One region of the Streptomyces sp. NPDC003038 genome, then DNA from elsewhere that is predicted to be linked to it. Evidence: riboswitches for the same ligand, from Rfam matches in the RefSeq annotation. Region 1 holds a riboswitch; the other holds the start of a gene.
The links. Region 1 has a riboswitch for cyclic di-AMP ahead of ABZX75_RS05780 (LysM peptidoglycan-binding domain-containing M23 family metallopeptidase). Riboswitches for the same ligand answer to the same signal wherever they lie in the genome.
Positions count from the first base shown of each region.

Region 1 (5,534 bases):
AATCCGCTGACCGGAGGCTTCGCCAGCTCGGCGAGGGTCGTGGGGTACACCGGGATCGGCGCGACCGGACTCCTGCGCAGCCTCTGCTCCTTGTGGAAGTAGATCTTCGCGAACTCCGCCATCGAGCCCGAGGGCCTGGTCCGGGCCCCGACCGGATTCTGGAAGGCGCCGTCGGCGAAGTTCGGCGAGCGGCGGATGCGCTCCAGCCGGGCACCGGACGGGTCCGCGCCGAAGGCTTCGGTCCGCAGGGCGCGCAGCCGTGGACGCAGGGGACGGGAGCCGGTCAAGGCGCCTCCTGGGAGGATGGGGTCAGGGCGGTCGTACGTCTACGACCATCCCAACGAACACCGACCCCGAAGGATTCCGCGTGCGGGCCCCGCCGCCCCCGTGTCCGGGCCTCCCCCGCCCGCCCCCGTGTCACGGACGGCCGCCGGGCCCGCCGCCGTGTCCGAGGCCCACCCCCCTCCTACAGCGGCAGCAGGTCCGGCCGCTTCGCCTCGACATGGTCCCCGGAGGACTCCCCGCGCAGCCGGCGGCCGATCCACGGCACCAAGTGCTCGCGCGCCCACTGGATGTTGTCCCGCGTCACGTCGACCGAGCCGCGCGGCCGCTGCGGCGGCCACGGCTGGTCCGGATCGGTCGGCACCTCCAGGCCGAGCACCTGCGCGGCGCGCAACGCGACCCGGGTGTGCCCTTCCGGCGAAAGGTGCAGCCGGTCGGCGTCCCAGGCCCGCCGGTCCTGTACGGACTTCAGCGACCAGAGGTCGAGCACGGGGCAGTCGTAGCGGTCGGCGATGGCGCGGACGTGCGCGCTGTACGTCGCCACCTTGCCCCGGATGTGCCGCAGGACCGGCACGCCCCGCGTGTCGAAGCCGGTCGTGATCATGACCTTGCCCACGGACGCCGTGAGGTCGGCGACGGCCGCCTCGAACCGCTGCGCCACGTCGTCGGGGTCGCTGCCGGGCCGGATGATGTCGTTGCCGCCCGCGCAGAAGGTCACCAGGTCCGGCGCGAGCGCCTTCGCCCGTGGGACCTGCTCGGCCACGATCTGGTCGAGGAGCCGTCCGCGCACGGCCAGGTTCGCGTATCGGAAGTCGTGCTCGTCACGCTGATCGGCCAGGAGCACGGCAAGCCGGTCCGCCCAGCCGAGAAACGAATCCCCGGGTCCCGGGTCCCCCACACCCTCGGTGAAGCTGTCCCCGATCGCCGCGTACGAGCCGATGGTCTTGAGTGTCGTCGTCGTCGCTGCCACGGAACGACATCCTTCACCCCCGTGGGCGACCTACGCCAACGTAAGCAGGGGTTGACGGACCGTGATCTATACCACCCGAGGGGTAAGGAATAAGTACACGTCAGGCCGGGACCCCCTTCGGGCCCCGGCCTGACGCCGTCCGTGCTTCGACGGCGGGTGCCGTCAGATGCTCACGCCCTTCGAACGGAGGTAGCTCACCGGGCTGATGTCGGAGCCGTAGGACGGGCCCGTGCGGATCTCGAAGTGGAGGTGCGGGCCGGTCGAGTTGCCGGTGGAGCCGACGAGGCCGATGCGCTGGCCGCCGGTGACGCTCTGGCCGACCGAGACGGAGAGCGCCGACATGTGGGCGTACTGCGAGTACTTGCCGTCCGCGTGCCGGATGACGACCTCGTTGCCGTACGAGCCGCCCCATCCGGCGGAGACGACGGTGCCCGCACCGACGGCCTTGACGGTGGTGCCGGAGCTCGCCATGAAGTCCACGCCGGTGTGGTAGCCGGAGGACCACATGCTCCCGCTGGCCCGGTACTGGGTGGAGATCCCGCCGCTGACCGGGGCCACGAAACCGGAGCCGGTGGGGGCGCTCGAACCGGAGGAAGCCTCGCCGGAGGCCGAGGTTCCGGTGGAGGACCGGCCGACGGACGCCGCGGGCTTCTCGGCCTGCTTCTCGGCGGGCTTCTCGGCCGGCTTCTCGGCGGGCTTACGGGCCGGAGCCTTCGGGGTCGCCGGGGCCGGCTTGACCGGAGCCGCGGCCTGGCTCTTCCCGCCGAGCGTCAGCTTCAGGCCCGGGTGGATCAGGGACGGGTCGGCGCCGACGGCCTCGCGGTTGTCGGCGTACAGCTGCTGCCAGCCGCCCTCGAGCCGGCGCTCCGCCGCGATCTTGGAGAGGTAGTCGCCCGGAACGACCGTGTACTGGGTCGGTGCGGCCTGCACGGCGGCGACGGGCTCGGCCCGCAGCGCCACGGGGACCTGCTCGACGTGCTGGACCTGCGGCGCCTGCACGGTGGAGGCGGCGGCGGTCGAGACGGTCGGCGCACCGGCCGCCTGGGCGCCGGTGGCTCCCATCAGCGGCAGCGCGAGGGCCGCGCCACCGGTGCCGGCGACGGCGAAACCGCGGGATATCGAACCGGACTTGGGACGGCGGTGCTTACCCTTTGCAGGCATGCTGAATTCCTCTCCGGCGCCTGCGAGGTGAGCTGTCGGGTTCGGACTGGAGATGTCCGGCCGTACACATGTGGCACATGTACGGCTTCACCCCGAGCCGTCCCGGTTTATAGACCCGGAACGGCGGCTTACCTGGTTCCCCCGCTCCTGCCGCGCGTGAGTAGTCGGGTGCGGTTTCCGGGCGGCGGCAGGATTTGGCGGTCCACCCGGATCGATCGCGAAGGTAATCGAGTCCGGCCACAGGGAACAAGCCATGAATTTCCTGACGGAATCACAGGGATGGGAGATCGGCGGAATTACGGTCACCCTCCGTCCATTCCCTCCCGTCAACAACCGCCCCCGCTAGGCCATTCGCTTTTCGCGATCAGGCACTCACGGTCACCGTATGATCTGGCTCACGGGGACGGCCTGATGTCCCTTTCGATGACGGCAAGTTGTGGCGAAGTAGTGGCCAAGTAGCTCAATTCGGACACCCCAGGACGATACGGAGGAGCTCCCGTGACCCAGCAGATACCCCCGGCCCCGCTGGCGCAGCCCGAGCCGGAGCCCGAGCTGATCGGGGTGCGCAACTTCCGTGACGTGGGCGGGCTGCCGACCTCGGACGGACGGAGGGTCAGGACGGGACGACTCTTCCGAAGCGGACATCTGGCACATGCCACCGAAACCGACGCACAGTTCCTGTCCTCGCTCGGACTGCACACCGTCTTCGACTTCCGCAACGAGGCCGACCACGCCCTGGAGGGCCCGGACGTCGAGCTGCCCGGCGTACGGAACGTCAACATCCCCCTGTCGGACCCCGCCGACGGGCGCGAGTTCTGGAAGATGGTCCGCGAAGGCGACCTCGGCCAGCTGCGCTCCCTCCTCGGCGACGGCAAGGGCGCGGCCCGCATGTCGCACTCGTACCGCGGGATCATCACACACCGCACCGCCGAGCACAGCCGGGTCGTGCACGCCCTCGCCGAGGACAGCGTTCCCGCCCTCATGCACTGCGCGGCGGGCAAGGACCGGGCCGGCCTGTCGGTCGCCGTCACCCTGCTCGCGCTGGGTGTCGAGCGCGAGGCGATCCTGGCGGACTATCTGGAGTCGAACGCCCCGAACCGCCGTTACGTGGTGCAACGCAGCAGCGCGACGGCCGAGGCGCGTTCCCCCGAGGTGATGGAGCTGCTCGCTCCGCTCTTCGACGCCCGCGCCGAGTACCTGACCGCCGCCTTCGACACCATCGACGGGCACTGGGGCGGGGTCGAGCGCTACCTCGCCGAGGGTCTCGGGCTCACGCCCGACACCCTCGGCCGGCTCCGCGAGCGGCTGCTCGACTGACCCCCGTCCCGGGGGCCGCCTTCGGCGGGCCCCGCGACAGCCGGGGAGGCGGGCCGGGGCAGGCCGTCAGCCGTTGCCGACGGCCTGCTTCACCAGGGTTCTGCCGAAGTCCCACATCAAAGTGCCGCCGCCGTGCGCCTCGTCCATGACCGAGCGGAAGGCGCCGACGAACCGGGCGACGTCCCGCTCGTCCACGATCAGCGGCGGAATGAGCTTGATCACTTCCAGGTGGTCGCCGGAGACCTGGGTGAGGATGCGGTGCTTGCGCAGCAGCGGCACCACGACCATCTGCGCGAAGAGTCCCTTGCGGGCCGCCTGCAGCATGGCCCACCGGCTGCGCAGCCCCAGCGAGGACGGCCGGCCGAACTCGATGCCGATCATCAGCCCGCGCCCCCGCACCTCGTGCAGCAGCTCGTACTCGTCCACCAGGGCCGCGAGCCGCCCGCGCAACAGGTCGCCCATCGCCCGGGCGTTGGCCACGACCTCCTCGTCCTCCATCACCGACAGCACCGCCAGCCCCGCCGCCATCGCCTGGGCGTTGGACCCGAAGCTCGCCGAGTGCACGAGCACCCGGTCCATGGACGAGTAGACCTTCTTGAAGATCCAGTCCTTGCCCAGGGTCGCGCCGACCGGTACGTAGCCGCCCGACAGGGCTTTGGCCACGCACACCAGGTCCGGCTCCACGCCCGGCTCGTGCTGGTACGCGTAGAAGTCACCGGTCCGTCCCAGCCCGGTCTGTACCTCGTCCACGATCAGCAGCGACTTGTGCCGGTGCAGCAGTTCCTGCGCGGCGAGCAGGAACCCGGGCGGCGCTTCGAGCACCCCCTTGCCCTGGATCGGTTCGACGACGAAGGCGGCCACGTCCCCGCGCCGCAGCTCCCGCTCCAAGGCGGCCAGATCGCCCAGCGCGATCTTCGTGTCGGGGAGCAGCGGGTCGAAACCGTCCCTGAAGCTCCGCTCCCCGTTCACCGAGAGCGAGCCGGTGGTCAGCCCGTGGAAGGCGTGGTCGCAGTAGAGGACCCTGGGCCGCCCGGTGGCGTACCGGGCGAACTTCAGGGCCGTCTCGACGGCCTCGGTGCCGCTGTTGCCGAAGAAGACCCGGTCCAGGTGCGGGCTGTACGAGAGCAGCTTCTCGGCCAGCAGTCCGGGCAGCGGCTGGCAGTCGAAGCGGGTGAGGTCGGCGAGCTGGGCGTCCAGGACGTCGTGCAGCGCCCGGCGGACGACCGGGTGGTGCCGGCCCAGGCCCATCACCCCGAACCCGGCCAGCATGTCGAGGTAGTCGTTGCCCTCGGCGTCCCAGAAGTGCGCTCCCTCGGCCCGCTCGTAGACCTTGTCGAAGCCGATGGTGTGCAGCATCCGGGGCAGTTGGTGGTTGAGGTGGCGGACGTGCAGCTCGTACCGCTCCCCTCCACGCGCCGCCAGCAGGGCGCCGAGGTCGAAGCCCTGGCCCCGGCCGCCCTGCGCCGAGGCCCTGGCCCCTTCCGGTGCCGCCGTCATGCCGAGGTGCCCCGGTTGCCACTCACCGTCTCCCGGGCCGCCCGCAGGGATTCCTTGAGCGAGCCCATGGTGGCGAGGACGGCGGTGGGTTCATAGCCGCAGTGCGCCATGCAATTGGCGCAGCGCGGGTCCTTTCCGCGGCCGTACTTGCTCCAGTCGGTGTCGTTGATCAGTTCCCGGTACGTCGGCACGTAGCCGTCGCTCATCAGATAGCAGGGGCGCTGCCAGCCGAAGAGGGAGTAATTCGGAATGGCCCAGGCGGTGCAGGGGAAATCGGCCTTGCCTTCCAGGAAGTCGAGGAAGAGCG
Region 1 is NZ_JBEXNN010000003.1:184,627-190,160, forward strand. It holds gene ABZX75_RS05770 (MBL fold metallo-hydrolase) at 1-287, opposite strand, end outside; gene ABZX75_RS05775 (SGNH/GDSL hydrolase family protein) at 467-1,252, opposite strand; gene ABZX75_RS05780 (LysM peptidoglycan-binding domain-containing M23 family metallopeptidase) at 1,415-2,413, opposite strand; cyclic di-AMP (ydaO/yuaA leader) riboswitch at 2,418-2,590, opposite strand; gene ABZX75_RS05785 (tyrosine-protein phosphatase) at 2,912-3,730, shown strand; gene ABZX75_RS05790 (aspartate aminotransferase family protein) at 3,797-5,227, opposite strand; gene hpnH (adenosyl-hopene transferase HpnH) at 5,224-5,534, opposite strand, start outside.

Region 2 (5,534 bases), on a different contig from region 1:
GGGTCGGCGGGTCGGTGACCCGGCCGTCCGCCACCAGGTGGCGCTCGGTCATCCGGACGCAGCCCACGTCCACCGAGCGGGCGGCCCGGACGTGGTCCTCGCCGACGACGAACTCGGTCGAGCCGCCGCCGATGTCCACCACCAGGAACGGCTTCTCCAGGTGATCGGTGCCCACCAGCTCCTTGGTGGCGCCGGTGAAGGAGAACTCCGCCTCCTGGTCACCCGAGATCACCTCGGGCTCGACGCCCAGGATGTCCAGGACGCCGCGGACGAAGTCCTCCCGGTTCTCCGCGTCCCGGGAGGCGGACGTCGCCACGAAACGCACGCGCTCCGCGCCGTGCTCCTTGACGACCGCCGCGTACTCGCGGCAGGCGGCGAAGGTGCGCTCCAGCGCCTCGGGGGCGAGGCGGCCGGTCTTGTCCACGCCCTGGCCGAGGCGGACGATGGTCATCCGCCGGTCCAGCTCGATCAGCTCGCCGGTCTCCGGGGTGCAGTCGGCGACGAGCAGGCGGATGGAGTTCGTACCGCAGTCGATGGCGGCGACCCTGGTCACTCGGACTCCTTCCGCTCCGCGCACGGGGTGACGCAGGCGCCCTTGGCCCACCACTCCGGGAGCATCGCCAGCGCCTCGTCGCCGAACGGGTTCACGCCCGGACCGGCGGCGAGGGAGTGGCCGACCAGCACGTGCAGGCACTTCACCCGGTCCGGCATGCCGCCGGCGCTCGGGAAGCCCTGGAGCACCTCGATGGCGTCACGGCGCCGGATGTAGTCCTCGTGCGCGGCCCGGTAGGCGGCGGCGAGCTCCGGGTCCTCGGCGAGCCGGGCCTGCATCTCCCTCATCACGCCGTTGGCCTCCAGCGTGCCGATGGCGGAGGCCGCTCGCGGGCACGTCAGGTAGTACAGCGTGGGAAAGGGGGTGCCGTCGGGGAGCCGGGGGGCGGTCTCCACCACGTCCGGCTGGCCGCAGGGGCAGCGGTGCGCGATGGCGCGCAGTCCGCGCGGCGGGCGGCCGAGCTGCTGCTCGAACGCCTCGATGTCCGCGTCGGTCGGCTCGGTCCGGTCGGTCTGGGGCGGGGGCGTCTGCATGCCTGGAGGGGGTCTCTTCGTTCGCGGTTCTATGACGGATGGGGTCTGGTTCAGTCGCCGGGGCGGTCGGCCTTGTCGACGCCGTCCCAGACGTTCGAGTACCAGGGCCGGTCGGAGCCGGCCCGGCCGCCGCGGTGCCGCTCCGCGGCCTCGGCCCCGGGGTCGGTCATGATGTAGCCGATCTCCCCCGGGCGCAGGAAGTGCAGGTGCCTGCGCGCCTGCTGCTCCGCGTAGGCGTCGTCCTGCCAGCGGGCCTTCTCGTCGCGGAGCCGTTCGAGCCGGTCCTTCGCGGCGGCGGCGGCCCGCTGCTGCTCCGCGATCTCCGAGCGCTGGGAGACGTACTGGCGCATCGGATACGCGAGGGCGACGACCAGCGTACAGAGGACCAGCACGAGCAGCGCGGCCCGGCCGGTCAGCCGGCTGCGGCGGACCTGGCGGCGCGACTGCGAGCGGTAGACGTGGGCGGCGGTCCGCTCGCCGAGCTGCTTGAGCCTGGTGGCGGTGGAGAAGGTGGAGAACCGATCCCGGTTCCCGGCCATTGATCCCGCCTCCCCTCTGTACGCACTACGCACTACGTCCCCGCACACGGTACGGGACCGAGTGCGGGGACGTAGGGAGGCGAGACCCGAGGGTCCCGCCCCTTGCCGTACTAATCAGTTGGCGGGGCGAAACCGCGGGAAGGCGGAGCGGCCCGCGTACACGGCGGCGTCGTCGAGGATCTCCTCGATGCGCAGCAGCTGGTTGTACTTGGCGACGCGGTCCGAGCGGGCCGGGGCGCCGGTCTTGATCTGACCGCAGTTCACCGCGACGGCGAGGTCGGCGATGGTGACGTCCTCGGTCTCACCGGAGCGGTGCGACATCATGCACTTGAAGCCGTTGCGCTGGGCCATCTCGACGGCGTCCAGGGTCTCGGTCAGCGAACCGATCTGGTTCACCTTCACGAGCAGGGCGTTAGCGGATCCCTCTTCGATGCCGCGGGCCAGACGCTCGGGGTTGGTGACGAAGAGGTCGTCGCCGACGATCTGGACCTTGGCGCCCAGGCGGTCGGTGATGGTCTTCCAGCCGGCCCAGTCGTCCTCGTACAGCGGGTCCTCGATGGAGACGAGCGGGTACGCGGAGACGAGCTCCTCGTAGTACTCGGTCATCTCGGCGGCCGTGCGGGACTGGCCCTCGAACTCGTACTTGCCGTCCTTGTAGAACTCGGACGCGGCGACGTCGAGCGCGAGCGCGATGTCACGGCCCGGGGTGTAGCCGGCTTCCTTGATCGCCTCGATGATGAGGTCCAGGGCGGCGCGGTTGGACTCCAGGTTCGGGGCGAAGCCGCCCTCGTCGCCCAGGCCGGTGGACAGGCCCTTGGTCTTCAGCACCTTCTTGAGGGTGTGGTAGACCTCGGCGCCCCAGCGCAGGGCCTCGGAGAAGGACTCCGCCCCGATCGGGGCGATCATGAACTCCTGGATGTCCACGTTGGAGTCGGCGTGCGACCCACCGTTGAGGATGTTCATCATCGGAACGGGCAGCAGGTGCGCGTTCGGGCCGCCGAGGTAGCGGAAGAGCGGGAGGTCCGAGGCCTCGGACGCGGCGTGCGCGACGGCGAGGGAGACGCCGAGGATGGCGTTGGCGCCGAGCGAGCCCTTGTTCTCGGTGCCGTCCAGGTCGAACATGGCCTGGTCGATCAGCCGCTGCTCGGTGGCGTCGTAGCCGACGAGCTCCGGGCCGATCTGCTCGATGACGGCGAGGACGGCCTTCTCGACACCCTTGCCCATGTAACGGTCGGGGTCACCGTCACGGAGCTCGATGGCCTCGAATGCACCGGTGGAGGCGCCGGACGGAACTGCAGCACGGCCGGTGCTGCCATCGTCGAGGCCCACCTCGACCTCGACCGTGGGGTTGCCTCGGGAGTCCAGGATTTCCCGGGCTACGACGACGTCGATGGACGGCACGAGCATCTCCTTCTGGGATGTGACGCTGGGTGTGCGGTGGCGTGTCAGGCCGTGGGACGGCCATGCCGACTAGAGCCTAACCGGCTCCGGGCGATCGGCCCGCCGACCGCCCGGGTCCTGGGACGAAAAAGGGCCCGAATACCCTTCTTCCAGGACATAGAGCTCGCGATCCGCACGTTTGACGACCGGGCGAACGCCGCCGCCCGGCGCGTGGGGGGAGACGCGCCGGGCGGTGGGACTCTGCGTGGGAGACACGCCGCTGCGGCTATGGCCGCAGTGTTCAGCTGAGCTTCAGCTTCTGACCGGGGTAGATCAGGTCGGCGTCCGAGACGATGTCCTTGTTCAGCTCGAAGAGCTTCTCCCAGCCGCCGTTCACGCCGTTGACCTCGGCGATGGTGCCCAGGGTGTCGCCGGACTTGACCTCGTACGAGCCGTTGCCGGTCTTCGGGGCCTCGGCCTTCGGCTTGGCCGGCGCCGGGGCCGGGGCCTCGGAGCGCTCGGAGCGGGTGGTCGGGGCCTCGGAGCGCTTGGTCTCCTTCTTCGGCGCGGCCTTCTGCTCGGTCTTCTTCGGCTCGGCCTTCGGCTTGGCCGGGGTCTCGGCAGCGCCGCCGCCGGCGTACGAGGAGTTCGACAGGCCGACGCCGCAGTGCGGCCAGGCACCCTTGCCCTGGCCCTTCAGGACCTTCTCGGCGACGGCTATCTGCTGGGCCTTCGAGGCCTGGTTGGCCTGCGCGGCGTACGACTTGCCGCCGAACGCGGCCCACGTGGAGGACGAGAACTGCAGGCCACCGTAGTAACCGTTGCCCGTGTTGATGGCCCAGTTGCCACCGGACTCGCACTGCGCGACGCGGTCCCACTCGGAGGCCGTGGCGGCGCTCGCGGTACCCGCGGTCATCAGGGGCGCCGCGACGGCGACACCGGCAACACCGGCGAGCGTGACGATGCGGGCCGTGCGCTCGATGGCCGTGGAGCGGCGGTGCTTGCCCTTGCCGGAAAGCAGCATGGAGTTTCTCCTCACCGACGCCTACGAGGTGAGCTGTCGGGTTCGGGCGGATGAGTTGCCCGGCCGCGCGACCTAGCGCGCGGCTTAACCCCTAGCCGGTGGCGTGACCGTCTTTCAACGGCCGCTCCCGGCGCCTACCTTGGTTCCCCCGCTCCTGCCTTCGGCGCTTGACGCGACGACTGTTCCCTCCGTCCGCCGGCAGGATTCGGCGATGCGGTCGAAGGAGCCCGCGGTGGCGGGCGATTCAGAAGGTAGCCAGGTCTCTCCCCGATGTTCAACGAGCGACATCGGGGAGAAACGGCCCCTACTTGCGCCCTTCGCAAGGGCGTTTGCGCAGGTGAGGACCGGGTTTGCGGGAGCTCCGGGGAGTGACACGCCAGTTGACCGGAAGAGACACATGTCTCACTTGCGGAAAACGGACAATCAGACCTTTCGGTGCGCCCGAAGTGCCCCTATTCCGCGGTTAGATCCAGGTTTTGGCCGGGCTTGATCAAGTTGGCGTCCTCGCCGATGACCTGCTCATTGGCCGCGTAAAGCGCGTTCCAGCCGCCCTCGAGTCCGTTGGCGTCCGCGATGGTCGCCAGGCTGTCGCCCGACTTGACGGTGTACGTGGGCTCCGACAGCGCATCAGAGACGACGGGCAGCTCGACGGCGGGCGTACCGCGGTGCTTGCCGCCGCTGCCGTCCGTGGAGGGAGCCGGGGCGGTGGGGGCGGCCGGCGCCGTCGGGTCGGCCGAGGCGTCCGGGGAGGGCGAGGTGGAGGGCGGCGTGGTGGGCGCGGTCGGATCCGCCGGGACCGTGGGCGCACCGGGGTCCACCGGCGCCGTGGTCGGGTCGCCCGGTCCCGGGAGCACCGGAGCGGTCGTGGGGTCGCCCGGGAGAACCGGAACCGCGGTCGGGTCGCCCGGGAGCACCGGAGCCGTGGTCGGGTCGTCCGGCGGCGGCATGACGGGCAGTCCGCTGGACGGCGCGAGCGGGCCCTCGGGGATCCCGTACGACGGGCTCTCGGACGGGCTCGGCGCCACCGGGGTGGGAGCCCCGTAGTCCCTGGCGGGCGCGCCGGGGTCGGACGGTACGGCCACGTCGGGACGGGACGGGGTCGGGGCGACGGAACCGGAACCGCCGGGCAGGCCGGGGTCCACCTCGGCGGCGGGGCCCTGCTGGGTCAGCCCGGCCGACGCCGCGCACAGCGGCCACGCCTGCGGTCCCTGCGAGGCGAGCACCCGCTCGGCGACGGCGATCTGCTGGGACCGGCTGGCCAGGTCGGGCCGCTCGGCGAAGTCGAGGCCGCCCGCGCTGCGCCACTGCTCCTGGGTGAACTGGAGCCCGCCGTAGGCGCCGCTGCCGAAGTTGGCGCTCCACGTACCCCCGCTCTCGCACTCGGCGACCTTGTCCCACGTGGAGGTGTCGGCGGCGGTGGCGCTGGTGGCGGCGAGCAGTGGCAGGGCAAGCGCGGAGCCAGTGACTCCGGCTGTTACCACCAGCGCGGGGACCTGGCGGGGGCG
Region 2 is NZ_JBEXNN010000011.1:115,378-120,911, reverse strand. It holds gene ABZX75_RS16580 (Ppx/GppA phosphatase family protein) at 1-553, opposite strand, end outside; gene ABZX75_RS16575 (DUF501 domain-containing protein) at 550-1,086, opposite strand; gene ABZX75_RS16570 (septum formation initiator family protein) at 1,137-1,625, opposite strand; gene eno (phosphopyruvate hydratase) at 1,740-3,032, opposite strand; gene ABZX75_RS16560 (transglycosylase family protein) at 3,307-4,029, opposite strand; cyclic di-AMP (ydaO/yuaA leader) riboswitch at 4,033-4,205, opposite strand; gene ABZX75_RS16555 (transglycosylase family protein) at 4,482-5,534, opposite strand, start outside.
Region 2: it holds a riboswitch for cyclic di-AMP, as region 1 does, so the genes downstream of both, ABZX75_RS16560 (transglycosylase family protein) here and ABZX75_RS05780 (LysM peptidoglycan-binding domain-containing M23 family metallopeptidase) in region 1, are expected to answer to the same signal.